Regions from separate parts of the Mesorhizobium sp. LNJC405B00 genome, predicted to be linked through region 2. Evidence: predicted binding sites of a transcription regulator. Region 2 holds the regulator's gene; each other region holds the start of a gene.
What was found. The regulator PhoB, encoded in region 2, activates phosphate uptake and scavenging genes when phosphate is short. The targets are predictions, from matches to a motif close to TGTCATNNANCTGTCAT.
Positions count from the first base shown of each region.

Region 1 (9,626 bases), on a different contig from region 2:
GGAGACCCCATGTCCGGCAAAATCAGCGCACTTGACCTCGGTATCGCGGAGCTGAGCGAGGCGACAAAAGCCTATTTCGCCAAATGCGAGGAAAAGCTCGGCCTGGTTCCCAACGTGCTTCTTGCCTATGCCTTCGACGAGAAGAAGCTGCGCGCCTTTACCGACACCTACAATGATCTGATGCTGGGTGAATCCGGCCTGTCGAAGCTGGAGCGGGAGATGATCGCGGTCGTCGTCTCCTCGATCAACCATTGCTATTATTGCCTGACCGCGCATGGCGCGGCGGTGCGCCAGCTCTCCGGCGATCCGGCTCTCGGCGAGATGATGGTGATGAACTTCCGCGCTGCCAATCTTTCACCGAAGCAGACGGCGATGCTCGAATTCGCGGTCAAGCTGACGGAAGAGCCGGCAAAGATCGTCGAGGCGGACAGGGCAGCACTGCGCAACGCCGGCTTCACCAACCGCGACATCTGGGACATCGCCTCGACCGCCGCCTTCTTCAACATGTCGAACCGCGTGGCGACGGCCATCGACATGCGGCCGAACGACGAATACCACGCCATGGCGAGGTGAAAGTTTCCTTCTCCTCGTAGGAGAGGTCAACGCGCCGCGATGGCCCCGGCAGCGCCGGCCATCGTCGTGGCGCTGATGCGGTTGGCGATCTTCATGGCGCGCTTGCTCTTCAGCAGTTTGCGCGCCTGTGAGGCCGCGACGACCCAGGCGAGATCGATGGCGATCAGAACCACCGCCATCGTCGCCGTCAGTTCGACCCAGCCGATGACACTCACCGAAGCGAGGTCGATGATCGTCGGCAGCAGCGCCAGATAGAACATCATGATCTTGGGATTGCCGAGCGTCACCGCCATGCCGGCAAAGAACAGTTTTGCCGGCGAATCCTCGCGCGGCATCTCGCCTTCTTTTGCGTCGACAGGTGCGGTCCACATCTTGAAGGCGAGGTAGGCGAGGTAAGCGACGCCGATCCATTTCACGACGACGAAGGCGAAATGGAAGGTCTGCGCCACGACCGCCAGCCCGAACACCGCCAGCGACAGCCAGATGGCCTCGCCGATCCACATGGCGAGCAGGAACGGAAACACGTCACGAAAGCCCTTCGAGATGACGCGGGCAACCAGTGCGGCGATCGATGGGCCGGGCGAGCCGGCGGCAACGAAGAGAGCGGCGGCGAAGATCAGCAGCGAGGTGAGGTGCATGGCGGAGCCTTCGTTGGATGGCAAATGATATCCGGTCGGCGTCAATTTGGCACCCCTCTGCCTGATGGGCCAACGAACGCGACACATTTCGGAGATCGGACTTGCCCGTGCCAGCGGTTTGAGAAAGGATCGCGGCCGTGAAATCAATCGTCATCCACGCCGCAAAAGACCTGCGCATCGAAGAGACCGATTCGGGCGCGCCTGGCGCCGGACAGGTCGAAATATCGGTCGAGGCCGGCGGCATCTGCGGCTCGGACCTGCACTACTACAATCATGGCGGCTTCGGCGTGGTGCGCCTGCGCGAGCCTATGATCCTCGGACATGAGGTCGCCGGCACGGTGAAGGCGCTTGGCGCCGGCGTCTCCAGCCTCGTGGTCGGCGACCGCGTCGCGATTTCGCCCAGCCGGCCCTGCAATGCGTGCCGCTACTGCCTGCAGGGCGTGCAGAACCAATGCCTCGACATGCGATTCTACGGCAGCGCCATGCCGATGCCGCACATACAGGGGGCCTTCCGCCAGCGCCTCGTCGCCGAGGCCTGGCAGTGCCACAAGATCGCCGACCATGTCTCGATCAACGAAGCCGCCTTTGCCGAGCCGTTCGCGGTAACGCTGCATGCCGTCAACCGCGCCGGCTCGCTGCTCGGCAAGCGGGTCTTGGTCACCGGCTGCGGGCCGATCGGTGCGCTCAGCATCCTTGCCGCACGTGTCCACGGCGCGCGTGAGATCGTCGTCACCGATGTCATGGACGCGGTTCTGGCCAAGGCCAACGAGATCGGCGCCGACCGCACCATCAATGTCGCCACAGATGCCGACAAGCTCGCTGGCTACAATGTCGAGAAGGGCAGTTTCGACGTCATGTTCGAATGCTCCGGCAATGAGCGCGCGGTGCGAGCCGGGCTCGATGTGCTGAAGCCGCGCGGGGTGCTCGTGCAGCTCGGCCTAGGCGGCGACATGTCGCTGCCTCAGAATCTCATCGTCGCCAAGGAGATCGAAATGCGCGGCTCCTTCCGTTTCCACGACGAGTTCGCGCTGGCCGTCGATCTGATCAACAACCGTCGCGTCGACGTCAAGCCGCTGCTGACCGGCATCTATCCAATGGACGAGGCGGTTGCGGCTTTCGAGATCGCCGGCGACCGCAACAAATCGATGAAGGTACAGATCGCCTTCGCCTGAGCAGGGCGAGACACCCTATGAACCTTGCCCGCTCGGCATCTTGCCGCTAGAAGAACCGTCCCGACATTCATTTCGAGCTTCATTTTGCCTCAGTAACCGCCGGTCTCGCCAACTCCCCTGATCACACTTGGCAGGGCGCCGCACTAAGCGGTGCCTGCTCCATTTCACGTGTTCCTCAGGCGGCGGTTCGAGACCGGTTTGGCACTGCTGAACCGTTGTCGCGCGCTTTGCCGCCCGTGACAGCTGATTTCCGACATAGCTAGCTCTCGCCACGCCGTGCCCGCATGGGCATCTCGCCATTGCCGACCTGAAGAACTTCCACACTGGAAGGTCTTCCGGCTTGTCCCAACATCTCGCTATCCACTGGGCAATCACGCCCGAAATCGCGCCTCGACCCCTGGTCCACTGCAACCGCTGCAGCGCCGTGAAAGCCTATCGCTGCAGCGACAAATTCCGCGTCAACGCCAATGGCAAACGCATTGATGTCTGGCTGATCTATCGCTGCATCGACTGCGACAATTCGTGGAATTTCGGCATTTTCGAACGCTGCAACCGCCGCGACATCGAACCCGCGCTGCTGGCAGCGCTCGAAAGCAACGATCCGGCCCTCGCCCGCCGCCATGCCTTCGATGTCGTGGCTTTGCGAAACCGGGTCAGCCGCGTCGAGGAGTTTCCCGATGTCGCCGTTCACAAACACCGGCTCGGCGGCGAAGGCCGACCCGCAGCCGCGCTTGAAATCAGGCTTGGGCTGGAAATGCCGACATCGCTGCGGCTCGACCGTCTGCTCGCCGGCGAACTCGGCATCTCCCGATCAAGGCTTCAGGCGCTGGAGGAGAAACGATTGCTGGTTGTTGTTCCCGAAGGCGCCAGAGCTTTGCGCAAGCCGGCCGGCGACGGCACGGCGATTCGCATTGACCTGGCCGACGAGCCGGATCGTGAAGCCATCATTTCGGCTGCCGTGGGTGAATGACAAGAGGGGCGAAGCACCGGTGCTTCGCCCCTCTCGAATTTAGACAATCAGACGATTACGCCGCGCCCACAACCTTGGCCGACTTCTCGAAGCGCTTGCGCTCGTTCGGGTCGAGATAGAGCTTGCGCAGGCGGATGGTCTTCGGCGTCACCTCGACCAGCTCGTCGTCCTGGATCCAGGCCAGCGCGCGCTCCAGCGTCATGCGGATCGGCGGCGTCAGCTTCACCGCCTCGTCCTTGCCGGCGGCGCGGATGTTGGTCAGCTTCTTGCCCTTCAGCACGTTCACTTCGAGGTCGTTGTCACGGCTATGGATGCCGATGATCATGCCCTGATAGACCTTGACGCCCGGGTCGATGACCATCGGGCCGCGGTCTTCGAGGTTCCACATGGCATAGGCCACTGCCTCGCCCTGTTCGTTGGAGATCAGCACGCCGTTGGTGCGGCCCGGCAGTTCGCCCTTGTAGGGCTGGTAGGCGTGGAACAGCCGGTTCATCACGGCGGTGCCGCGCGTGTCGGTCAACAGTTCCGACTGGTAGCCGATCAGTCCGCGCGTCGGCGCGTGGAAGACGATGCGCTGACGGTTGCCGCCCGAAGGCCGCAGCTCGACCATCTCGGCCTTGCGCTCCGACATCTTCTGCACAACGATGCCGGCGTGCTCCTCGTCGACGTCGATGACGACTTCCTCGACCGGCTCCAGCAATTCACCGTTCTCGCCCTTCTGCATGACGACGCGCGGACGCGACACGGCGATTTCAAAGCCTTCGCGGCGCATCGTCTCGATCAGCACGGCCAGCTGCAATTCGCCGCGGCCGGAAACGAAGAACGAATCCTTGTCGGGCGATTCCTCGATCTTGAGCGCGACATTGCCTTCGGCTTCTCGCAGCAGGCGGTCGCGGATGACGCGGCTGGTCACCTTGTCGCCTTCGGTGCCGGCGAGCGGCGAATCATTGACCAGGAAAGACATGGTCACGGTCGGCGGATCGATCGGTTGCGCATGCAACGCCTCGGTCACCGCCAGGTCGCAGAACGTGTCGGCGACGGTGCCTTTGGATAGGCCGGCAATGGCAACGATGTCACCCGCCTGCGCCTCTTCGATCGGCTGGCGCTCGAGGCCACGGAACGCGAGAATCTTGGAGATGCGCCCGGTTTCGATCTGCGTGCCGTCATGGTGGAGCACCTTGACCGCCTGGTTGGACTTCAGCGTGCCGCTCTCGATACGGCCGGTAATGATGCGGCCGAGGAAGGGATTGGCCTCCAGGATGGTGCCGATCATGCGGAACGGGCCGGGATGAACGGTCGGCTCCGGCACATGCTTGATGACAAGGTCGAACAGCGGCGCCAGGCCCTGGTCCTTCGGGCCTTCCGGATTTTCCGAGACCCAGCCATCGCGGCCAGAACCGTAGAGGATCGGGAAGTCGAGCTGCTCGTCGGTGGCGTCAAGCGCTGCAAACAGGTCGAACACCTCGTTGACCACCTCGACGTGGCGGGCGTCCGGACGGTCGATCTTGTTGATGACGACGATCGGCTTCAGGCCGACCTTGAGCGCCTTGCCGACGACGAACTTGGTCTGCGGCATGGGGCCTTCGGCGGCGTCGACCAGCACGATCGCCGAATCCACCATCGACAGGATGCGCTCGACCTCACCGCCGAAATCGGCGTGGCCGGGTGTGTCGACGATGTTGATGCGGGTGTCCTTCCAGTCGACCGAGGTCGCCTTGGCCAGGATGGTGATGCCGCGTTCCTTTTCGAGGTCGTTGGAATCCATGGCGCGCTCGGCGACGCGCTGATTGTCGCGGAAGGAACCGGATTGCCGCAGCAATTGGTCGACGAGGGTGGTTTTTCCATGGTCGACGTGCGCGATGATCGCGATATTACGAATTTTCATTTTGTGGTCTCGGGAGCGTTGCAGGCAGCAGGCCAAAAGGCGCCGCCTCTTTCGGTTGCGCGGCTCATACAGGGTTTTTCGCAATTGCGAAAGAGGAGGCGCACCACCAAATACTCATCAAATCTTAAGCATCTCGGTGTGAGATGGTTTTGTTAACCAAGGCGGGAACCTTTCTGGGCCCGGGTAGTTCGAAATTCATGACCGACAAACTCAACCGATTTTGGCCCCTCATCGCTTCGGTCGCATTCGCTGCCGTGCTGGCGGCCAATGCCGCTCAATCGGCCGCCACGGTGAAGGAAGCCAATCCGGCTTCGTCGTCCGACCGGACGGCCGAGCAGATGTTTGCCGACGCCCCTGATGGCGTCGACCCCGTGGTCACCGGCCCGGTCAGCGCCTCTTTCAAGCAGAGGCAGCAGGTTGCAGGCTGCGACAGCGCGGTGTGGCCGAAGATTCCGACGGTTTGCTACCCGGACTGACGGCTGCCCATTCCAGGCATAGCGATCCTTCGCACCGACCCAAAGGCTTACGCCGACCGCACCGGATCGAGCGTCACCTTGTAAAGCTCGATGTCGTCGCGATCCATCAGTCGCACGGTCAGCTGCTCTGTCGCCCCTGAAATGTCCACCAGGCCAAAGAACTGCAGGCCGGCCGAGGGTGGCAGGTTCTGGCCCTGTTCGGTGGTCGGCGCCTTGATGAATTTCAGCTCCGGGCCGAAGGTCATGTCGAAATCATTGGGACCGAAGGTACCGGCGTGGATCGGGCCCGAGACGAATTCCCAGAAAGGATTGAAATCCTGGAACCGCGCCTTGTCGGGGTTGTAATAGTGCGCCGCCGTGTAGTGGACATCGGCGGTCAACCAGACCGTGTTGGTGATGCCGGCAGTCTTGATGTAGCGCAACAGGTCGGCGATCTCGAGCTCGCGGCCTTTGGGCAGGCCATTGTCGCCATTGCTGATGGCTTCCGCGCCGACCTTCTTGGCGCCGTCGTCCCAGACGACGAGGCCGAGCGGCATGTCGGCTGCAATGATCTTCCAGGTCGCCCTGGAATTCGTCAGCTCGCGCTTCAGCCATTTCGTCTGCTGTTCGCCCAGCATGCGTGACTGCGGCGTCATGTCCTCCTGCATGTCGGGGCCGTTCGGGCCGCGATAGGAGCGCATGTCGAGGAAGAACACGTCGAGCAGCGGCCCATGCGCGATCTTGCGGTAGACGCGGCCTGGCTCGGACGGCTCGTAGCGGATCGTCGTCATCTCATGGAAGGCGCGCGCCGCACGCGCCGCGAGCACATGGATGGATTTTTCGGTGTAGCGGCTGTCGGCGCCGAGATTCTTCGAATCCGACCAGTTGTTCAGCACCTCGTGATCGTCCCACTGGTAGAAGGTCGGGCAGATGGCGCTCAAGGCCAGAACGTTTTTGTCCATCATGTTGTATTTCCACTGGTCGCGGTACTCATCCAGCGTCTCGGCCACCTTGCGCTTGCCGTCGATCAGGACGACGTTTTTCCACTTGCCGCCGCCAGGCAGGTCTACCTCGTCCTTCATGGCGCCATCGGCATAGATGGTGTCGCCGGAATGCAGGAAGAAATCCGGCGTGTGCCTGGCGATGGTGGCGTAGGTTTTCATGCCGGTCTCATCGATTCCCCAGCCCTGGCCGGCCGTGTCGCCCGACCAGGCGAATTTTATGTCGCGCTTCGAGGCGGGTGCTGTGCGGAAACGGCCGACGATCGGTTCGGAAACGGCGTTGATATCCGACAGGTCGGCGGCAGTCATCCGGTAGAAGATATCCTGGTCGGAGGCGAGGTCGGTAAGCAGGCGCTTGACCGTGAAGTCGCTGGCCGGCGAGGTATCGAGCGGCGCCAGCCGCGTCGCATTGGCGAAGTTTTCCGTCGACGACACTTCGAACATGACGCGCGAAGGCCGGTCGGTGCGCGTCCACACCATGCCGCTCGAGGCATCGACATCGCCGGACTGGACGCCATGGGTGAAGGCCGGGCGCTGGCTGGCGCGCGAATAATAGGGCAAAGCGAGCCCCGATGCGCCGAGCAGACCGGCGGCGCTGGCAGAGGTGACGAAAGCGCGGCGGGTCAACGAGATCTTGTTCATGGCTGTCTCCTGATGGCTTCGAACGGTGCCAGCAAGCTCCAGCTTCAATGTTTCAGCCACATCTCGGGAAGATGAAACTTTGATAACAATCGACAGGTGATCTCCGCCCTTGAGGGGGGAGATGTCGCCGAAGGCGACAGAAGGGGGTCGCCTCGCTTGGAGCGCCGACCTCCTATGCGCAAGAGGCTGAGTCCGGTCGCACGGACCCCCTCTGGCCGCTTCGCGGCCATCTCCCCCCTGAGGGGGGAGATTAGTACCGCGCCTTACGCCGCTTGCGGCTCCGGATCGAAAGCCGGCTTGCTCGTATTGATCAGCAGCGACAGACACGCAGCCACGATCGCCGTCATGCCGGCGATCAGGAATGCCAGTTCGTAATTGCCCTGCAATTCGCGCATGGTGCCGCCGAAGGCGGCGGCGGTGGCGGCGCCGACTTGGTGGCCGGCTACGATCCAGCCGAACACGATCGGGCCGCTGCGGTCACCGAAGGCCTCGTTGGCGAGCCTGAGCGTCGGCGGCACGGTGGCGATCCAGTCGAGACCGTAGAGCACCGCGAAGATGATCAGGCTGGTCGCCGAGAAGCCGGAATAGGGCAGATAGATCAGCGCCAGGCCGCGAATGCCGTAGTAGACGCCGAGCAGCTTGCGCGGGTCGAAACGGTCGGTGAGCCAACCCGACAAAGTCGTGCCGATCAGGTCGAAAATGCCCATCAGCGACAACAGGCCCGCGGCCTGCACCTCGGGGATGCCCATGTCGCCGCAGAAGGAGATCAGATGCGTGCCGACCAGCCCGTTGGTGGTGAAGCCGCAGATGAAGAAGGTGGCGAACAGATACCAGAAGACGCGGGTGCCGGCAGCGCGGCGCAGCGTGTTCAGCGTATGCGCCAGGAAATTGCCTTGCGATGCCGGCGATACCGGCGGCACGTCATCGGTCCCGGCGCCATAGCGCACCATGCCGATCGAAGCGGGACGCTCCGGAACCAACAGCCAGACCAGCGGCAGAAGACAGGCGGTGGCGATCGAGACGGCGGTAGCGACGGGCTGCCAGCCGCCCGACTGGGCGAGCGATGCCAGCAGCGGCAGGAACACCAAGAGGCCGGTGGCGCTGGAGGCCGACATCAGCCCCATCACCAAGCCGCGATTGGTCTTGAACCAGCGGTTGACGATGGTGGCGCCGAGCACGGTGGCGACCGCGCCGGAGCCGATACCTGAAAACACGCCCCAGGTGAGGAACAGATGCCATGGCTCGGTCATCAGCAGGCTGAGCGCGGTCGAGCCCGACATGATCACAAGCGAGGCAAGCAGCGTGCGGCGCAAGCCGATACGCTCCATCAATGCGGCGGCAAACGGCCCGGTCAGGCCGTAAAGGAAGATGCCGACCGCGGCGGCAATCGAAACCGTATCGCGCCCCCAGCCGAAGCTTTTATCCAACGGCAGCATCATCACCGAGGGTGCGGAACGAAGCCCGGCCGCGATCAACAAGCAGAGGAAGATGACGCCAACCACGACGAAAGCGTAGCGCTGGCCAAAGGGACGGGATTGAGCTATCATGTTACTGACCGGTACGTTGCAGGGTGAGGACATGTATACGTACCGATCGGTAACACGTCAATCGAGTCGCATGATGCCAACGGACAAAAATATTGAACTGATCATCAAGGGCGGTCATGGAGCCGCACCGCCCAAGGCTGCCAAGAAAATCCTCGACGTGGCCTACGACCTGTTCTACCGCCGCGGCATTCGGGCGATCGGCGTCGACGAGATCGTCAAGCGCGCCGGCGTCACCAAGCCCAGCCTCTACCGCAGCTTTCCCTCCAAGGACGAGCTTGCCGCTTCCTATCTCAGGCAATATGACCGTGAGTACTGGGAGCGTTTCGACGAAGCCGTGGCTGCCCATCCCGGCGACCCGCGGGCACAGCTCAGGGCTTTCCTGACTCGCGTCGGCAAGCGCGCGCAAAAGCCGGACTATCGCGGCTGCGGCATGACCAACGCGGCGGTGGAATATCCCGAACATGGCCATCCGGCGCGCGTCGTCAGCGAGGCCAACAAGCAGGAGTTGCGCCACCGCCTGCGCGCGATGGCCGCAGCGATGGGCGCTAAAGACCCTGACACGCTCGGCGACGGCCTGCTGCTGTTGATCGAAGGCGCCTATATCAGCGGCCAGCTCTTCGGCCTCGGCGGCCCGGCGCAATCGGTGGCCCGCAACGCCGACCTGCTGATCGAAGCGAGCTTGAAGAAATAGCATTTTCTAACGTTGGCGCCGCCCCTCACCTGCCGGCATCCTTTCCCGGAAA
Region 1 is NZ_AYWC01000002.1:177,274-186,899, forward strand. Features, by position in the region: gene X756_RS160725 (peroxidase-related enzyme) at 10-573, shown strand; gene X756_RS160720 (LysE family translocator) at 600-1,211, opposite strand; gene X756_RS160715 (L-idonate 5-dehydrogenase) at 1,349-2,383, shown strand; gene X756_RS160710 (DUF1062 domain-containing protein) at 2,724-3,353, shown strand; gene typA (translational GTPase TypA) at 3,409-5,238, opposite strand; gene X756_RS160700 (hypothetical protein) at 5,436-5,714, shown strand; gene X756_RS160695 (alkaline phosphatase) at 5,762-7,336, opposite strand; gene X756_RS160690 (MFS transporter) at 7,600-8,883, opposite strand; gene X756_RS160685 (TetR/AcrR family transcriptional regulator) at 8,957-9,574, shown strand.
Region 1: X756_RS160695 (alkaline phosphatase) is a predicted target of PhoB. The motif match lies at 7,408-7,424, and genes of this name have one in related genera.

Region 2 (9,626 bases):
GCGTCGACATCTCGGAGATCAAGAGCCGCGAAAAGGCGCTGCAGGAAAGCATGCGCCAGATCGACCTGTTCCGCCACGTCATGGACGAACTGCCGGTCGCCGCCTTCATCAAGGCGCAGGATCTGAGCATGGAATTCGTCAACAAAGCCTGGTGCGCGCTGACCGGCATCCCCAAGGAGGAGGTCATCGGCCGGACCGATCTCCAGCTTTTCGGCATCGACGACGCCGAAACCTACACCCATGACGACACCGAGGTCGTCGTCACCGGGCGCGGCCGCGAGATCGAGGAGCCCGTTACCCATCGCGACGGCACGGTGCGGCAATTGATGACGCGCAAGAGCCGGCTGGTGGCGCTCGATGGGTCGGTGCACCTTGTCGGCTCCAGCACCGACATCACCGACGTCAAGGCGCGCGAGCAGGCGCTGGAAGAGAGCATGCGCGAGAACGAGGTGTTCCGCAATCTCATCGACAACGTGCCGGTGTCGATCTACGCCAAGCGCTCCGACCTCAGGCAGTTCTACGTCAACAAGGGCTGGTGCGACCTCACCGGCCTCCGCAGGGAAGACGCGATCGGCAAGACGGACATCGAGATTTTCGGCGAGGACGGCGAAGCCTTCGTCAACAGCGATCTCGCCGTGCTGCGCACAGGCGATACACAGGAGATCGAGGAAACGGTGACGCTTGCCGACGGCAGCGTGCGCCACCAGTTCGCCCGCAAGGGCGCGATGATCGCGTCCGACGGTTCGCTCTATCTGATTGGGTCGACCACCGACATCACCGAACTGAAGCTGCGCGAGGCCGAACTGCGCGAGGCGCGGCAGCGCGCCGTGTTGGCCGACCGCGCCAAGTCGGAATTCCTGGCCAATATGAGCCACGAAATCCGCACGCCGATGAACGGCGTACTCGGCATGGCCGAGTTGCTGGCCAAATCCGACCTCGATCCCAAGCAGAAGACGTTCACCGACATCATCGTCAAATCGGGTAACGCGCTCTTGACCATCATCAACGACATACTGGACTTCTCCAAGATCGATGCCGGACAGCTGGTGCTCGACCCTGCGCCCTTCAACCTGCCCGAAGCGATCGAGGATGTGGCGACGCTGATATCGACCCGCGCCAAGGAGAAGGACCTCGAGCTCATCGTGCGCGTCGAGCCGGGCCTGGGAAGCCTGTTCGTCGGCGATGTCGGTCGCATCAGGCAGATCGTCACCAATCTGGTCGGCAACGCGGTGAAGTTTACCGACGAAGGCCACGTGCTGGTCGACGTGACGGGACAAAGGGGGCCGACGGGGACAAAGCTGACCGTTTCGGTCACCGATACCGGCATCGGCATTCCGCAGCAGAAACTGAAGCTCGTCTTCGAAAAATTCAGTCAGGCCGACACCTCGTCGACCAGACGCCACGAAGGCACAGGGCTCGGGCTCGCCATCACCTCGCGGCTGGTCGAGTTGATGGGCGGCGAGATCGGTGTCGAGAGCGCCGAAGGCAAGGGCTCGACCTTCTGGTTCACCGTGACATTGCCCAGGGCCGAGGAACGGACCGGACGGCGGATCATGCCGGTCGACGTGACCGGCTCACGGGTGCTGATCGTCGACGACAATGCCGTCAACCGATCGATCCTGAGCGAGCAGATGGCGTCATGGACCTTCGATTCCTGCGCCGCCGAAAGCGGACCCGAAGGGCTCAAGGTGCTGGTCGCCGCGGCTGCCTACGGCGTGCCGGTCGACTGCGTCGTGCTCGATTATCAGATGCCGGGGATGAGCGGCGCCGAAATGGCGCGCGTCGTGCGCAGCACCGCAGGGCTGGCCGACACGCCGATCATCATGCTGACTTCGGTCGACCAGTCGCTCGCCAACACCAGCTATCGCGATCTCGGCATCGACGCCCAGCTGATCAAGCCGGCGCGTTCCTCGGTGCTTCTGGAAACGCTGGTCGCTACCATCCAGCGCCACCATCACAATATCACGGGGAGCCGCGTGCTCCCGGCGGCAAGCAGCGGGTCCGGCAACGACAGGAACGGACCGTCACCGGCAAAGCCGCCGCTCGCTGCACCGGAACGCGCCTTGCTGCAACCGCCGCCGGTTCGCGCCCGCGCCCGGGCCGCCGGGGATGAAAGCCGGCTCGACATCCTCGTTGCCGAGGACAATGAGGTGAACCAGATGGTGTTCACCCAGATAATCGGCGAGACCGGTTATAGTTTCGAAATTGTCGGCAACGGCCGCAAGGCGCTCGACGCCTTCGGCAGGCTCAATCCGCGTATGATCCTGATGGACGTCTCGATGCCGGAGATGAATGGGCTCGAGGCCACCGCCGCAATTCGCCGGCTTGAAGAACATACGGGTATGCATATCCCGATCGTCGGCGTCACCGCGCATGCTTTGAAGGGCGACCGTGAGCGCTGCCTGGAAGCCGGCATGGATGACTATTTGCCCAAGCCGATCAGCCCCAGGGCGCTGCTCGAAAAGGTCGAGCGCTGGGTCGGCATATCAAGCGAAGCCCAACGAGACGCTGGATAGCAACCTGCGGCGCCGGCCGGGATTCGGCCGCGCCGCAACAGCCAAGGATATGGTGCGATCGCACCATATCAAAGCTGGCGCCCAGTCAGGACAATGGTCGCAACGAAACCGCTCATTCAGTTACGGGCGGGAGCAAGCGACCGCCGACAAGAAACAGCGTCGAATCTACCCCAACGGACCTGTTTTTGGCGATGGCTCGGCCAAGATTCGCTCTGGCCACGGGCAACGCGCTCCCGTCCGGTTTTTCTTTCTCGGCATCGCGGCCTGCGGTGTGCCGGGACTTGATGCCAGCACGGATCGCGCAAGCGTCTGATTCCAGCGGCAACTTCCATTCCCACAAACCGGCTTAAAGGGGGCGGCCCACAAGACGTCTGTGCGACGTTACCGGGCTGACACGAAACTGTCATGCGACTGTAATAATCGAAGGCTATTGGCCTCAGCGGGCGCCGGTTTGAAGAGGGCGCCAAGAGACCATCTTCCGAACAGGAGCAGGCCACATGAAGAAATTCCTCGTTACGGCATCGGCCGTGGCGGTAGCGTTCGCCGCATCGTCCGGTGTCGCCGCTGCGCGTGACCAGATCCAGGTCGCCGGTTCGTCGACCGTGCTGCCTTACGCCAAGATCGTCGCCGAGCAGTTCGGCGAAACCTTCACCAACTTCAAGACCCCGGTGGTCGAGTCCGGCGGCAGCGGCGCCGGCATCAAGGAGTTCTGCAAGGGCGTCGGCGAAGACACGATCGACATCGCCAACTCCTCGCGCCCGATCAAGAAGGACGAGCTGAAGTCCTGCGCCGACGCCGGCGTCAAGGACGTCCAGGAAGTCCGCATCGGCTATGACGGCATCGTCTTTGCCACCGACATCAAGGGTCCGGATTGGGCGCTGGTTCCCGCCGACATCTACAAGGCGCTCGCCGCCAAGCTGGTGGTCGACGGCAAGCTGGTCGACAACCCGAACACCAAGTGGAACCAGGTCAATCCGAAGCTGCCCGACTGGGATATCGCCGCCTATATCCCGGGTGAGAAGCACGGCACCCGTGAAGTGTTCGAGACCAAGCTGCTCGACGCCGGCTGCGACAAGGCCGCTTTGAAGGCTGCCGGCATCGCCGACGACAAGGAAATCGGCAAGACCTGCATCGCCATCCGCAAGGACGGCAAGGCTGTCGACATTGACGGCGACTACACCGAGACGCTGGCCCGCATCGACTCCAACAAGACCGGCGTTGGCGTGTTCGGCCTCGCCTTCTACGAGAACAATGCCGACAAGCTGAAGGTCGCTACCGTCGAAGGCATCGTGCCTTCGACGCAGACCATCGCCGATGGCACGTACCCCGTGTCGCGGCCGTTGTTCTTCTACGTCAAGAAGGCGCATCTGGGCGTCGTTCCCGGCCTCAAGGAATATGTCGAGTTCTTCCTTGATGACCAGATGATCGGCCCGGAAAGCCCGCTCGCCCAGTACGGCCTGGTTTCCGCTCCCGACGCCGAACGTCAGGGCCAGCGCGACGCCTTCGCCGCTGGAAAGACAATGTAATCAACGGACGGATCAGGGCGCGGATGAACTCCGCGCCCTGATTTCGCCGCTTGCCGCAACGGCGGCGGCGATCTGAATTTTCCCTGGGGTGGGTTATGTCGTCCTTGCTCGTACTCGCCATAGTCATTGCCATAGGCGTGGTCGCTTTTGTGGTCGGCCGCCAGCGCGCCGCGGCGCTGGATACCGGCAAGGTCAAGCCGCATTCGCGCGCGCATTATCATGGCTGGTGGGCCTTTCTGCTCGCGGTCCTGCCTGCCGTCCTTTTGCTCGCCGTCTGGGATATCGGCTCTTCCTTCTATCTCGACCGGCATATCCATGCCGCTTTGCCCGAGCGCACCGCCGACACAAAGGTCGCCAGCGAAGCGCTCGACGCCAGCCTGGTGAAGAGCCTGGCCAAGGGCCTGCGTCGGCTCGATGGCGATACCGCACTTCCCGCTACTTTCGCCGAATTGCAGCCGCTGCTCGCCGCCAAGGGCGTGGCACTGGCCAGCGACACCCAGGACTATATGATCCCGATCGCGGTCGAGGCGAACCAGGTCCAGGACCGGCTCGGCCTGTTCGGCGCCGTGCTGACCTTCGCTCTGTCGATCGCCGGCGCCTTCTATGCGCTGAGGCAGATCGCACCGCGCGCCAGGGCGCGCAACAATGTCGAGAAGCTGATGCTGTGGGGGCTGCTTGCGGCCTCGACCATCGCCATCCTGACCACGGTCGGCATCGTGCTGTCGATGCTGTTCCAGACCATCACCTTCTTCGAGAGCGTGTCGCCGGTGAGCTTCTTCTTCGGCACGGTGTGGGATCCGCGTTTCGCCGCCGCCGGTTCCGGCGGCAGCCAGGGTCAGTTCGGCCTGGTCCCGCTTCTCGCCGGCACGCTCTACATCGCCGCCGTCGCCCTTCTGGTGGCAGTGCCGGTCGGGCTGATGTCGGCGGTCTACATGTCCGAATATGCCTCGCGCGGTGTGCGCTCGGTGGTCAAGCCGGCGTTGGAACTGCTGGCCGGCATTCCGACCATCGTCTACGGCATCTTCGCCGTTGTCACGCTCGGACCGTTCTTGCGCGACCTGTCGGCGGCACTCACCGGCGGCTCGCCCTTCATCCAGGGCCAGAGCATCTTCACCGCCGGTCTGGTGATGGGCGTCATGCTGATCCCGGTCGTGTCCTCTTTGTCCGACGACATCATCACCGCGGTGCCGCGCGCAATGCGTGACGGCTCGCTCGGCCTCGGCGCCACGCGCTCCGAGACGATCAAGCGGGTGATCCTGCCGGCGGCACTGCCCGGCATCGTCGGCGCCATCCTGTTGACGGCGTCGCGCGCCATCGGCGAGACGATGATCGTCGTGCTGGCGGCGGGCGTCGCCGCCAATCTGACGGCCAATCCGTTCGAGGCGATGACGACCATCACCGTAAAGATCGTCAACCAGCTGACCGGCGATCTCGAGTTCAACTCGCCGCAGACGCTGGTCGCCTTCGCGCTCGGCCTGACGCTGTTCGCGCTGACGCTGGTGATGAACATCGTCGCCCTCTACATCGTGCGCAAGTACCGGGAGCAGTACGAATGACCGACATCCCCCTGGACACGATGGCGGGCGCCGTCGCGCGTCCGCGCCGCGACATCGGGCTGAAGGCGCGCTATGCCGCCGAACGCCGGTTCCGCATCTATGGCGTGATTGCGATCTCGGTGGGCCTGGCGTTCCTGGCCATCATGTTGATCACCATCGTCTCGAAAGGCTACACCGCCTTCTGGCAGACGACGGTGACGCTTCCGATCACCTTCGATGAGAAGGTCATCGACCCCTCGAACAAGCGTGCCACAGACCCGAATGTGCTGATCAAGGCGAACTATCCCAAGCTCGCCGAAAACGCGCTGGTGGCCAAGCTCGGCATCGATCCGGCCAACAAGCCGATGATGCTGAAGCTCAAGGGCTTCCTGTCGGAAGGCGCCCGCGTCCAGCTGCGCGACATCGTCTCCGCCGATCCGTCGGTGATCGGCACGACGCGTGACGTCGACATCCTGGCCGCCGCCAATCTCGACTCGGCCTTCAAGGGCCAGATCGACCTCGGCGTCGATGAAGCGCGCCGCAAGGTGTCCAACCAGCAGATCGACTGGATGAACAAGCTCAAAGCCGAAGGCGCGATGGCCGAGCATTTCAACACCGGCCTGTTCAGCTATGGCGCCTCCAGCCGGCCCGAGACGTCGGGCATGGGCGTGGCCATCATCGGTTCGTTCTACATGATGATGATCGTGCTTTTGCTGGCGCTGCCGATCGGCGTCGCCGCCTCGATCTATCTGGAGGAGTTCGCCAAGAAGAACCGCTTTACGGACCTGATCGAAGTCAACATCAACAATCTCGCGGCGGTGCCGTCGATCGTCTTCGGTCTGCTTGGCCTTGCCGTGTTCATCAACTTCCTCGGCATGCCGCGCTCGGCTTCCTTCGTCGGCGGCCTGGTGCTGACCTTGATGACATTGCCGACCATAATCATCGCCACGCGCGCCGCCCTCGCCGCGGTGCCGCCGTCGATCCGCTCGGCGGCCCTAGGTCTCGGCGCCTCCAAGATGCAGATGGTGTTCCATCACATCCTGCCGCTTGCCGCCCCAGGCATCCTTACCGGCACCATCATCGGCCTGGCGCGTGCGCTCGGCGAGACAGCACCGCTGCTCTTGATCGGCATGGTCGCTTTCGTCGCCGATTATCCGACGACGCCTTTCGATCCGGCGACCGCGCTGCCGGTTCAGATCTATATGTGGGCAAACGAGGCTGAGCGCGCTTTTGTCGAGCGCATGTCCGGCGCCATCATCATCCTGCTCGTCTTCCTCATGGCCATGAACATCACCGCGATCGTGCTCCGGCGCCGGTTCGAGCGGCGCTGGTAGAAAAAAGGCAATTTGGTATGAACATCATGACCGAACAGTCCCTTGAGAATGCAGTGGGCGACAAAATGAACGCCAAGTCGAACGAAGTCATCAAGATGCGCGGCGACAAGGTCGGCGTGTTCTATGGCGAGAAGCAGGCGTTGTTCGACGTCAATCTCGACGTCCGCCAGAACCAGGTGACGGCGCTGATCGGCCCGTCCGGCTGCGGCAAGTCGACCTTCCTGCGCTGCCTCAACCGCATGAACGACACCATCGATTCGGCGCGGGTGACCGGCAAGATCACGCTCGATGAAGACGACATCTACGACAAGAACATCGATGTCGTCGAACTGCGCGCCCGCGTCGGCATGGTGTTCCAGAAACCCAACCCGTTCCCGAAGTCCATCTACGAGAACGTCGCCTACGGCCCGCGCATCCATGGGCTGGCCAAGCGCAAGTCCGACATGGACCAGATCGTCGAGCAGAGCCTGAAGAAGGCGGCGATCTGGAACGAGGTCAAGGACCGCCTGCAGGAGCCCGGCACCGGCCTGTCCGGCGGCCAGCAGCAGCGCCTGTGCATCGCGCGCGCCATCGCCGTGTCGCCGGAAGTGATCTTGATGGACGAGCCCTGCTCGGCGCTCGATCCGATCGCCACCGCCCGTGTCGAGGAGCTGATAGACGAGCTGCGCCAGAACTACACGATCGTCATCGTCACCCATTCGATGCAGCAGGCGGCGCGCGTCTCGCAACGCACGGCGATGTTCCATCTCGGCTATCTCGTCGAGGAGGGCGCCACCGACAAGATGTTCACCAACCCCGACGACAAGCGCACCCAGGACTACATTACCGGCCGCTTCGGCTGAGCCGTCCGGCGGGTGAATTTTCAGGCACGAGGACCAAGATCATGGGTGAACATACCGTCGCCTCCTTCGATGAAGAGCTCGGGCAGATCAGTAAGCTGATCCGCGACATGGGCGATCTGGCCGGCTCGATGGTCAGCGGCTCGACCAAGGCGCTGCTCAATTCGGACAATGCGCTGGCACAGCGTGTCGTGTCCGACGACGCCATCATGGATGCGCGCCAGCGCGAACTGGACGACCGCGCCATCACGCTGATCGCCAAGCGCCAGCCGATGGCCAACGATCTGCGCGCCGTGGTCGGCTCGATCCGCATGGCCGGCGACCTCGAGCGCATCGGCGATCTCGCCAAGAATATCGCCAAACGCGTCGGCACCGTGGGCCTCAGCGTCACGCCGCGCGACCTCTCGCACTCCATCGATGCCATGGCGCAACTGGTGCTGATCCAGGTGCAAGGCGTCGTCGAGGAATATGCCGCCACCGATGCGGCAGCTCTTGCAAAACTCAGGAATGACGACGAGCGCATCGACGTCAAATACACGTCCGTGTTTCGTGAGCTCTTGACCTACATGATGGAAGACCCTCGCAACATCACCGCCTGCACGCATCTCTTGTTCTGCGCCAAGAATCTTGAGCGCATCGGCGATCATGTCACCAACATCGCCGAAAATGCGTATTATGTGCTGACCGGCCAGCAATTGCCCGCCAATCGTCCGAAGCAGGACGAGACGGCGATGGCCACGCCGGCCTGATGAGGGTGAACTGCCTATGATCGCGCCACGCATCATGGTCGTGGAGGACGAGGAGCCGCTAGGCGTGCTCCTCCGCTACAACCTCGAATCCGAAGGCTATCAGGTCGAGGTGGTGACACGCGGCGACGAGGCCGAGATCCGCCTGCAGGAAAACGTGCCCGATCTCCTGGTGCTCGACTGGATGGTGCCCGCTGTTTCCGGCATCGAGCTCTGCCGGCGGCTTAGAGTGCGGCCCGAAACCGAGCGGCTGCCGATCATCATGCTGACCGCGCGCGGTGAGGAAAGCGATCGCGTGCGCGGCCTGTCCACCGGTGCCGACGACTATCTGGTCAAGCCATTCTCGACGCCGGAGTTCATGGCGCGCGTGAAGGCGCTGCTGCGCCGGGCCAAGCCGGAAGTGCTGTCCAGCGTGCTCAAGGTCGGCGACATCGTGCTCGACCGCGAGTCGCACCGTGTCTACCGCAAGAAGAGCGAGATCAGGCTCGGACCGACCGAGTTCCGGCTGCTCGAATTCATGATGCGCCATCCCGGCCGCGTGTTCTCGCGCAGCCAACTGCTCGACAATGTCTGGGGCGAGACGATCTATATCGACGAGCGAACCGTCGACGTCCATGTCGGGCGCTTACGCAAAGCGGTCAACAACGGCCGCATGCCGGATGTCATCCGTACCATTCGCGGCGCCGGCTACGCGATCAGGGAAGACTAGGATGCTGCGCGTCGCGCCGTTGCCGGCCATTCAGGCGACATGCTTGCCGGATTTGGCCTGAATGCCCGGCGCGAAAATCTCCTGATCGACGAAGCCGAGCGCGCGCATGGCACAGCCTTCGCGGATCAGCGGCAGCTCGTTGGGCTCGGTGTCGAAGGAGATCGATTTCGAGTGCTGGCCGCCGGCGGTCTGGGCGATCGCTTCGCGCAATGCCGGTTCGATCAGGTCGAACGCGGCGGCGCTGACGCCGACCATGGCGACGGGGGCCGGGTCGATCAGCGCAAACAGGCTGCCGAGGCCGAAGCCGAGCGCCTCACCGGCCCTGCGATAGGCTTCGCGCTCCGGTCCGTCCGTCTCTCGCGCACGAGCGGCCAGCGCCCGCATATCAGCGTCGCCGATATCGACCGGCTCGGCATCCTCG
Region 2 is NZ_AYWC01000011.1:237,581-247,206, reverse strand. Features, by position in the region: gene X756_RS144910 (PAS domain-containing protein) at 1-2,516, shown strand, start outside; gene X756_RS144915 (substrate-binding domain-containing protein) at 3,014-4,042, shown strand; gene pstC (phosphate ABC transporter permease subunit PstC) at 4,138-5,598, shown strand; gene pstA (phosphate ABC transporter permease PstA) at 5,595-6,911, shown strand; gene pstB (phosphate ABC transporter ATP-binding protein PstB) at 6,929-7,753, shown strand; gene phoU (phosphate signaling complex protein PhoU) at 7,795-8,499, shown strand; gene phoB (phosphate regulon transcriptional regulator PhoB) at 8,516-9,205, shown strand; partial or broken gene X756_RS01000000165835 (ROK family protein) at 9,236-9,626, opposite strand, start outside.

Region 3 (9,626 bases), on a different contig from region 2:
TGAGCTTTCCCTCCCAAGCCTGAAAAAAGCGGCGTGGAATTTTCCACGCCGCTTTTTCGTTGTCTGCCCAAGCGCGCACCCGTCCCATCCCTGCTAGGATCGGTCTCGAACAGCCGGCGGACAGACAACGGAGATGACCATGCCCCGCGATGCATTGCTTCTGATTTCCCGGCTGCTGCTCGCCGCCCTGCTCGTTCCCTCCGGCTACCACGCGCTCGCCGACATTGCCGGGACGACCGGCTATTTCGCCGGCCTCGGCATGCCATTGCCGACGCTTGCCGCCTGGGGCACCGGGCTGTTCGAGTTGATTGCCGGTCTCTTGATACTGGTCGGCTTTCAGACGCCGGTCGTTGCGATACTTCTTGCCGCTTTCTGCATCGTTGCAGGCTCCATCGGCCACTACGGCCAGGGCGGCGATGACCCGATGCTCACCTTCCTGCACCAGCAGATGCTGATGAAGGATATTGCCATCGCCGGTGGATTCCTGGCGCTAGCCATGGCCGGCGCCGGGGCCTGGTCGATCGACGGGCGCCGCGCCGCGGTCTGATATCGTCAAATATCGTCCCGGTTGAACCATCGACGCCCGTGCCAGGTCGACCCCCACTCCGTCTCGGCTTCGTCGAGCCACCTCTCCCCCGATCGACGGGGTAGAGGAAGGGCGCGAGCCTATTGCCGCCAACGCTTTCCAACGAGGCTCCCTTCCCTTTCCTCCGGAGGGGGAGGTGGCGCTGCGAAGCAGCGACGGATTGAGGAAGCCGGTGCTCGAACGCGAGGCCGACGACGACATGGTTTTGCTGTCAGGCCGCGCCTACTTCACCGACACGCTCTGCCCACCCTCGACCGCCAGCACCAGACGGCGGTTGGTGATCCGCGCCAGTTGCGCCAACCGTCCGGCCGGGCGTTCGCCGTAAAGATCGGAAAGTGAGGCCGGCAGCACCAGCGCCAACGTGCCATTGCCGCGGTTTTCCCATTTCAGCCGCGGCATGACGCCGGGCATAGCCGCAGTCAGCAGATAGACGACGCGCAGCACCGCCGCCAGAATGCGGGCGCGCTCGAGATAGCGCGGCGTCGCCAGGCCGCGGATTTCCGGCGCCGCATCGTTGAACACGCCTTCGTGGCGGAACAGGCCGACCAGCGCCAGGAAGGCACGGCCGGGGTGATCGACGCCGATGAAGGACGCGTGGGCAATGATGTTGAGCGACTGCTTGCCGCGATATTCCGGGTGTGCGCGCCAGCCTATATCGGCCAGCAGACAGGCAGCGTGGCGATAGCGCGCCTCATCCTCCGTCTCGTCGATGCCGAAGGCGGCAAAGGTCTTGTCCGTCCATTCGACAAGCTCATGCGCATGGGTGACCGAGCGCGACCGCAGCCGCGCCAGTTCCTCCGAAGCGGAGACCAGCGGATCGGCCTTCTGCTCGGCAGGGTCGAGCAGCGAATAGAGAAACCCTTCGCGCACGCCCAATGCCGAGACGATGATCTTCGACGGCTGCATCGCCGCCATGATCTCCTGCAGCACGACCGCGCCATAGGGCAGCAGCGAACGGCGGTTCTTCGACACACCTTCGATGCCCTTGACCTTCTCGATCTCGCCTTTCGCCACCTGCTTCAGGAAATTGGCGGCGCTTTCGACACCGATCTCATAGTGGTGCATGACGCCAAGCGGGTAGTTGGTCATTTCCATGTGCAGCCGGGCAAGGTTTCGCCAGGTGCCGCCAACGGCGTAGAAGGGCCGTCCCAGCCCGCCCTTCAACAATTTGGCGCGCGCCAGTTCGTCGCGGGTGATCTTTGCCGCCTGGGCGAGCGAATTCCTGGCCATGTCCTGCAGCCGCAGGCCACCCAGCGGCAGTGTGATGCCGTCGCCGATCGCCTCGCCATTGATGTCGATAAGCTCCAGGCTGCCGCCGCCAAGATCGCCGGCAATGCCATTGGCGGGGTGGAAGCCCGAAATGACGCCAAGCGCCGAATAATGCGCCTCCTGCCGGCCAGTGAGCACGCGGATCTCGGTCTTGAGCACATCTTGGGCGCGGTGGATGAAATCGGGGCCGTTGATCGCTTCGCGGGCCGCGGCCGTTGCCAGCACAAACATGTGCTCCGCACCCGCCTGATCGGAGAGCGCGCGGAAACGGCGAAACTCCTCCATCGAGCGCGTCACCGCCTCGGGATCGAGCTTGCCGGTCGAAACGATGCCGCGGCCGAGGCCGGCCAGCATCTTTTCGTTGAACAGCAAGGTCGGCGAGCGCGCCAACCCTTCATAGACGACAAGGCGGATCGAGTTCGAGCCGATGTCGATGATGGACAGCGGCCGGCGATCCTGCAGCCGGCCTTGGGACGTTGAAATCATCAGCCGGTGTTCTTCTTGCGACGCTTGAACTGCGCGATGCGCTTGGGCGCATGCGACTTCAGCGCGTCACCCCGTCCCGACAGGCTCGGATTGGTCATGAAATATTCCTGCGCGTTGAACGGTTCCTCACCCTCCTCCAGCACGACGCGCCGGGAGGTTCCGTCAGCCAATACGTCGAAACTTTGCTGGTTGTCCATGATGTTGCCCAGCATGATCTGGCCAAGGATCTGTTCATGCACCGTTGGATTGGTGATCGGCACCATGGTCTCGACGCGGCGGTCGAGATTACGTGGCATCAAGTCGGCCGAGGCGATGTAGACGATCGCCTCGTCCGACGGCAGGCCATGGCCGTTGCCGAAGCAGTAGATGCGGCTGTGTTCGAGGAAGCGGCCGACGATCGACTTGACCCTGATGTTTTCCGACAGGCCGGGCACCTGCGGCCGCAGGCAGCAGATGCCGCGCACGACGAGATCGATCTCGACGCCGGCACGGCTGGCGTCATAGAGCGCGTCGATGATGTTGGGATCGACGAGCGCGTTCATCTTCATCCAGATGCGCGCCGGACGGCCAGCCAGCGCGTAGGCGACCTCGTCGGCAATGTGCTTGAGGATACGGCTGCGCAGCGTAAACGGCGAGATGGCGATCCGCATCTCATCGGTCGGCTCGGCATAGCCGGTGATGAAGTTGAACAGCTGGGCGACATCGCGCGCGATCGTCGGATCGGTGGTGAAGAAGGACAGGTCGGTGTAAATGCGCGCTGTCACCGGATGGTAGTTGCCGGTGCCGAGATGCACATAGTTACGCAGCTTGCCGTCCTCGCGCCGCACCACCAGCGACATTTTCGCATGGGTTTTGAGTTCGAGGAAGCCGAACACGACCTGGACGCCGGCGCGTTCGAGGTCGCGCGCCCAGCGGATGTTGGCTTCCTCGTCGAAGCGCGCCTTGAGCTCGACCAGGGCGGTTACCGACTTGCCGGCCTCGGCCGCGTCGACCAAGGCGCGCACGATCGGGCTGTCGTTGGAGGTGCGGTAGAGCGTCTGCTTGATCGCCACCACCTCCGGGTCGGCCATCGCCTGGCGCAGGAATTGGACCACCACGTCAAAGGATTCATAGGGGTGGTGGACGACGATGTCCTTCTCGCGAATGGCCGCGAAACAGTCGCCGCCATGCTCGCGGATGCGCTCGGGAAAGCGTGGATTGTAGGGGGTGAACTTCAGGTCGTCGCGCGGCACGGCGACGATCTCGGAAATCTGGCTGAGCGCCAGCGGGCCGGTCAGAACGCTGATGCGGCTCGAAGAGACGCCAAGCTCGCCGGCGACGAACTCGCGCAATTCGCCGGGCATCGACTTGTCGAATTCGATGCGGATGACCGAACCGCGGCGGCGGCGCTTCAGCGCCGTCTCGAACAGGCGCACGAGATCTTCCGACTCTTCCTCGACCTCGATATCGCTGTCCCGGATGATGCGGAAGGTGCCTGAACCCTTGACCTCATAGCCGGGGAACAGCTTGCCGATATAGAGGCCGACAGCCTCCTCCAGTGGAATGAAGCGAACGTGCTGCTTGCGGTCGGGCAGACGGATGAAGCGCTTCAGCGCCACCGGCAGGCGCAGAAGCGCGCTCATCTCCTCGCCATTCTTGCGATGGCGCAATTGCAGCGCCATCGAGAAGCCGAGATTGGGAATGAACGGAAACGGATGCGCCGGGTCGATCGACAGTGGAGTCAGGACCGGGAAGACCTGGTCCTGGAAATGGTCTTCCAGCCAGACTTTCTCATCCTTGGTTAGTGCATCGCGGGTGATGCTCTCTATGCCTTCCTTGTTGAGCAGCAGCATCAGCGCTGAAAGGCTGTTCTGCTGGTCCTCCTGCAGCCGCTCGACCTCGCGCAGCAATTGTTCCAGCTGCTGCTCCGGCGTGCGGCCGTCGGGGCTCTTGAGCGCAATGCCTTCGCGCACCTGGCCGGCAAGGCCGGCGACGCGGACCATGAAGAATTCATCGAGATTGGCGGCCGAAATCGACAGGAAACGGACGCGTTCGAGCAGCGGATGGTGCTCGTTCTGTGATTCCTCGAGCACACGCCGGTTGAACTGCAGCCAGGAGAACTCACGGTTGACGAACCGATCGGGGTTGCCGCCCTCGGGGCTCGCCACCTCGACATTGATGAATTCGCTCTGCACCGGCTTCAGTTCGTTCATGGTTCCTGCTCTTCCCCGCCAACCGTCCCTTGGAGCGCCGCTGGACGTGCCATGCCTCTAACACGCTTTTTTGACGCATGGCCCTTCGGCAAAAACCATTCCGATTTCAGGGACATGCACTTAACCGGCTCACCGTATCCTCTGACAGGCTTTTGCGACAGTTTCATTTCATCGATCTTGCAAACAGGCCTGTTATGTTCCAGATGCTTTTCGACGAGATCAAGGAGACGACGATGGCAGGCGGTTCCATTCCCCATTTCCAGAACGATGCGGGCCATCCGGCAATCGACATCGGCGTCAAGGAATTCATGTGCACCGGCGCCAACCCGCCCTTCGACCACCCGCATGTGTTCCTCGACATGGGCGACGACAATGAAAAGGTCTGCCCCTATTGCTCGACGCTCTACCGCTATTCGCCGAAGCTGAGGGCGACGGAAACGCTGCCGGCCGGTTGCCTTTATATCGACCAGGCCGCCTGATCCTTCCGCGACAAGCCCGATGGAAGACATCAGGTCCCGGCAGGTCATAATCGCCGGGGCCGGCATCGCCGGGCTGACCGCTGCCCTTGCCTTCGCCGGACGGGGTTATCCGGTAAAGCTGATCGAACAGGCACAGCACCTAGACGCGGCCGGCGCCGGCATCCAGCTTTCGCCCAACGCAACACGCATTCTTGGAAAACTCGGCGTGCTCGACCGGCTGCTGCCCGCAGCGTTGCGGCCGGAAGCGGTCGTGCTCAAGGACGCCGGGACGCTGCGCGAACTGGCGCGGGTACCGCTCGGGCAAGCCGCCGAAGCGCGCTGGCAGGCGCCTTATCTCGTCGCTCACCGCGCCGATCTGCAGGCAGCGCTGCTGGCGCAAATGGCCGAACGGCCGGAGATTGAGCTCATCACCGGCGCCCGCGTGACCGGCATCGTCAAAGACGCGCAATATGTCGCCGTGACCGCCGAAGTGGACGGCCGCGAGATCGAGGCACGCGGCAAACTGCTGGTCGGCGCCGACGGCGTCTGGTCGGCAGTCAGGGCGCAACTCGCAGGCGAGGACTTCGTCAAAAGCCGTTTTTCGGGCGAACTCGCCTGGCGAGTCACGATCGCGGCCGAGAGCGCCGCCGGCGAAGCCTTTGTCGCGATCGGCGCCGCCGACTGCGTCACCACGTTCCTGCATCCAGGCTTCCACATGGTCGCCTATCCCGTCAGCAAAGGCCGGGCCTTCAATCTCGCCGCCTTCACCAAGGGCGAGCGCATGGCGGAAGGTTGGTCAGGCCATGCCGATCCCGCGATCCTCACGGCTGCCCTGCGCGGCACCGCGCCGGGCCTGACGAAGCTTGTGGCACTGGCCGGCCCATGGACGGCCTTTCCGATCCACACCGTCGAACAGAAGCGGTGGACGAGCCCGCAGGGCATCGCGCTGATCGGCGACGCCGCGCACGCGATGACGCCGTTTGCCGCGCAGGGCGCGGCAATGGCGATCGAGGATGCCATCACGCTTGCCGACGCTATCGCCGATTTCCCTGGCGATCTGCCCAGAAGTTTTCGAATCTGGGAAAATCTTCGGCGGCCGCGTGTCGCCAAGGCCGCGCGTCGTGGGGCCGTAAACCGCCTCGCCTGGCATGCTGCCGGCCCGGTGGCGATCGCCCGCAATCTGTTCCTGGCCATGCGCTCGCCCGACAAGCTCGCCGCCGACCTCGATTGGCTCTATGGATGGCGAGCGGACACTCGGCAGTCTAGATCGTCGACGTAGCGATCCTTCCCACTCCCCTCTGTCCTGCCGGACATCTCCCACGCAAGGGGGGAGATTGGATGTCGCCGTCGCCTTCGCCAAAATCGCCGGCGTTGCAGCAGGAGCGCGGGCAAAACGGCTGATCTCCCTCTTGCGGGGGAGATGGCCGGCAGGCCAGAGGGGAGTGCTGTCCCGCTGACTTCAAAAGATCCAACACTGTCGCGGTGCGATGAAGGACTGCTAGTTATAAAACCGCATCGACAAGCCCAGCGAGGCCGGCAGCGGGTTCCACCAGCCGGTGCGCAGGCCGGCGGTGCGCAGGCCGGCGGCTGTCCAGGTGTTGCAGCCGACAAGCGCGTTGAAATGGCCGTTCGCCTCGAAGAAGCGGTCGAAGCTGGAATAGGCGGCGTTCTCGATGACGACCGGACCATGCGGCCCTTGCTGGAAACTCGCGTCGATATAGTCGAGCAGCGCTGCAAAACGTTCCTCATCGATGTCGAAACCGGTGACAGCAGGGTGCGGCTCGGCGATGGCCCCGGCGATATCGACATGCATGACCGAGGCGTCCAGTGTCAGCGCCTTGAGGACGGGCACTGCTTTCAGCTGCGACCAGCTCGGCGTCTCCAGATAGAAGGCCCGGCCGCCCCAGCCAAAGACGATGTAGCGCACTTCCGGGGCGTCGACAGGGATGCCGGCAGCGACCAGGAAATGGAAGCGCCGGCGCACCTCGTCATCGACGGGAATGGCGATGTCGGTGTGGATCGGATTCTCCAGCACCAGAATATGGCGCGTGCCCTCACCCGCCGCTGACGCCGGCCACAGCGGACGCGGCACCAGCGTGCCGAGCGTGGCAGCGAGCGCGACCACGATAATCAGCATGGCCACGAAACGCAGGGCTTTTCTCATGCGGCGGCGGCTTTGTGTTTCAATGGAGAAGATCAACCCCGACCCCAGATAGCAAAAGAGCCCGGCCGCATTACGGCAGGGCTCTTTTGCTTCGCATGAAAATGCTCAGTGCAGGATCTGCGACAGAAACAGCTTCGTGCGCTCGTGGCGCGGATGGTCGAAGAACTCGGCCGGCGTGTTCTGTTCGACGATCTGGCCCTGATCCATGAAGATCACCCGGTTGGCGACTTTGCGGGCAAAGCCCATTTCGTGAGTGACGCACAGCATGGTCATGCCTTCCTCGGCCAGGCCCACCATCGTCTCCAGCACTTCCTTGATCATTTCTGGATCGAGCGCCGAGGTCGGCTCATCGAACAGCATGATGCGCGGATTCATGCACAGCGAACGCGCGATCGCCACGCGCTGCTGCTGGCCGCCCGACAGCTGGCCCGGATATTTGTTGGCCTGTTCGGGGATCTTGACGCGCTTGAGGAAGTGCATCGCGATTTCCTCGGCCTGCTTCTTCGGCGTCTTGCGCACCCAGATCGGTGCCAATGTGCAGTTCTCCAGGATGGTCAGATGCGGGAACAGGTTGAAGTGCTGGAACACCATGCCGACCTCGCGGCGCACCTCGTCGATCTTCTTGAGATCGTTGGTGAGTTCCTTGCCGTCGACGATGATCTTGCCCTTCTGGTGCTCTTCCAGCCGGTTGATGCAGCGGATCATGGTCGATTTGCCCGAGCCCGAAGGACCGCAGATGACGATGCGCTCGCCGCGCATCACTTTGAGGTTGATGTCCTTCAGCACATGGAACTCGCCATACCATTTGTGCATGCCGATGATGTCGATTGCGACATCGGTGGTCGAGATGTGCATCTTCTTGGCATCGACCTTGATCTCTTCGGCGCTGACGGCGTTTTCTATGACCATGGCAGGTTCCCCTTTTTGTTCTGTCTTTTAGCTATGATGCATGTCGTTGTCCCAAAACCGCTAAACACTTTTGGGCGACATGCATCAACGTTTGTGGCCGGTGTCGAGCCGGCGTTCCGTGTACATCGAATACCGCGACATGCCGAAGCAGAACAGCCAGAAGACGAAGGCTGCAAAGATGAGACCGGATCTCGCGGTCTGTGGGGTCGCCCAATTGGCGTCCGAGAAGTTCTGCTTGACGACGCCAAGCAGGTCAAACATCGAGATGATGATGACGAGGCTTGTGTCCTTGAACATACCGATGAAGGTATTGACGATGCCGGGGATGACCAGCTTCAGTGCCTGCGGCAGCACGATCAGCACCATCTTCTGCCAGTAGCCCAGGCCAAGCGAATCCGCACCCTCATACTGGCCCTTGGGGATCGCCTGCAGGCCGCCGCGCACCACTTCGGCCATATAGGCGGCGGCAAACAGCGAGACGCCGATCAGCGCCCTGAGATATTTGTCGAACGAAACCCCGGCGGGCAGAAACAGCGGCAGCATGACGCTGGCAAAGAACAGAACGGTGATCAGCGGGATGCCGCGAACGAACTCGATGAAGACCACGCACAGTGTCTTGACGATCGGCATCTTGGAGCGCCGGCCGAGCGCCAGCACGATGCCCATCGGCAGCGACACGGCAATGCCGACAAAGGACAGGCTCAGCGTCACCAGCAGCCCGCCCCATAGCTGGGTCTCCACATGCGGCAGGCCGAAGATGCCGCCGACCAGGAGCACGAACGCGATGATCGGCAGTGCCAGGAATAGAAGAATGGCGTTCAACCCCTTCCGCGGCACACGTGGCATCAGCAACGGCACCAGCAGCGCCACGAACAGGACGGCGACCAGGATCGGCCGCCAGCGCTCTTCCAGGGGATAGCGGCCAAGCATCAACTGGCCGAACTTCGCGTTGACGAAGGCCCAGCAGGCGCCTGACCAGCCGTCCGGCTGGATGCCGCCTTGCGCCACCGTGGCGCATACAGTCCGGTCCGGCCCCGTCCACTGGGCGTTGATGAAGGCCCAGTTGACGACGGGCGGCACGATCATCACCACCAGCGCAATAGCCACTACAGTCAGGATGACGTCGCCCACCGAACCGATCAGGTTCTTGCGAACCCAGGCCAAAGGCCCCCGCACGCCGGCCGGGGCTTGTTGAGCGAGTGCCATTTCGGTCCGCACCCAGGAGGTATCATGTTCCTGCATGGTCTTACCTTTCCACCAGCGCCATCCTGGCGTTGACCACATTCATCACCGCCGACGTCACCAGGCTGATGATGAGATAGACGACCATCATGATCAGCACACCCTCGACCGCTTGACCGGTCTGATTCAGCACTGTGCCGGCGATCGCCGTCAGGTCGGGGTAACCGATGGCAATGGCCAGCGACGAGTTCTTTGTCAGGTTGAGATACTGGCTGGTCAGCGGCGGGATGACGATCCGCATGGCTTGGGGAACGACGACAAGCCGCAGGATAGATCCCGGCCGCAGCCCCAAGGCGCCAGCCGCTTCGGTCTGACCCTTG
Region 3 is NZ_AYWC01000009.1:201,515-211,140, reverse strand. Features, by position in the region: gene X756_RS147710 (DoxX family protein) at 1-3, shown strand, start outside; gene X756_RS147715 (DoxX family protein) at 140-547, shown strand; gene ppx (exopolyphosphatase) at 809-2,341, opposite strand; gene X756_RS147725 (RNA degradosome polyphosphate kinase) at 2,341-4,533, opposite strand; gene X756_RS147730 (zinc-finger domain-containing protein) at 4,767-5,012, shown strand; gene X756_RS147735 (FAD-dependent monooxygenase) at 5,032-6,270, shown strand; gene X756_RS147740 (TIGR02117 family protein) at 6,490-7,155, opposite strand; gene X756_RS147745 (amino acid ABC transporter ATP-binding protein) at 7,261-8,064, opposite strand; gene X756_RS147750 (amino acid ABC transporter permease) at 8,149-9,306, opposite strand; gene X756_RS147755 (amino acid ABC transporter permease) at 9,311-9,626, opposite strand, start outside.
Region 3: X756_RS147725 (RNA degradosome polyphosphate kinase) is a predicted target of PhoB. The motif match lies at 4,688-4,704, and genes of this name have one in related genera.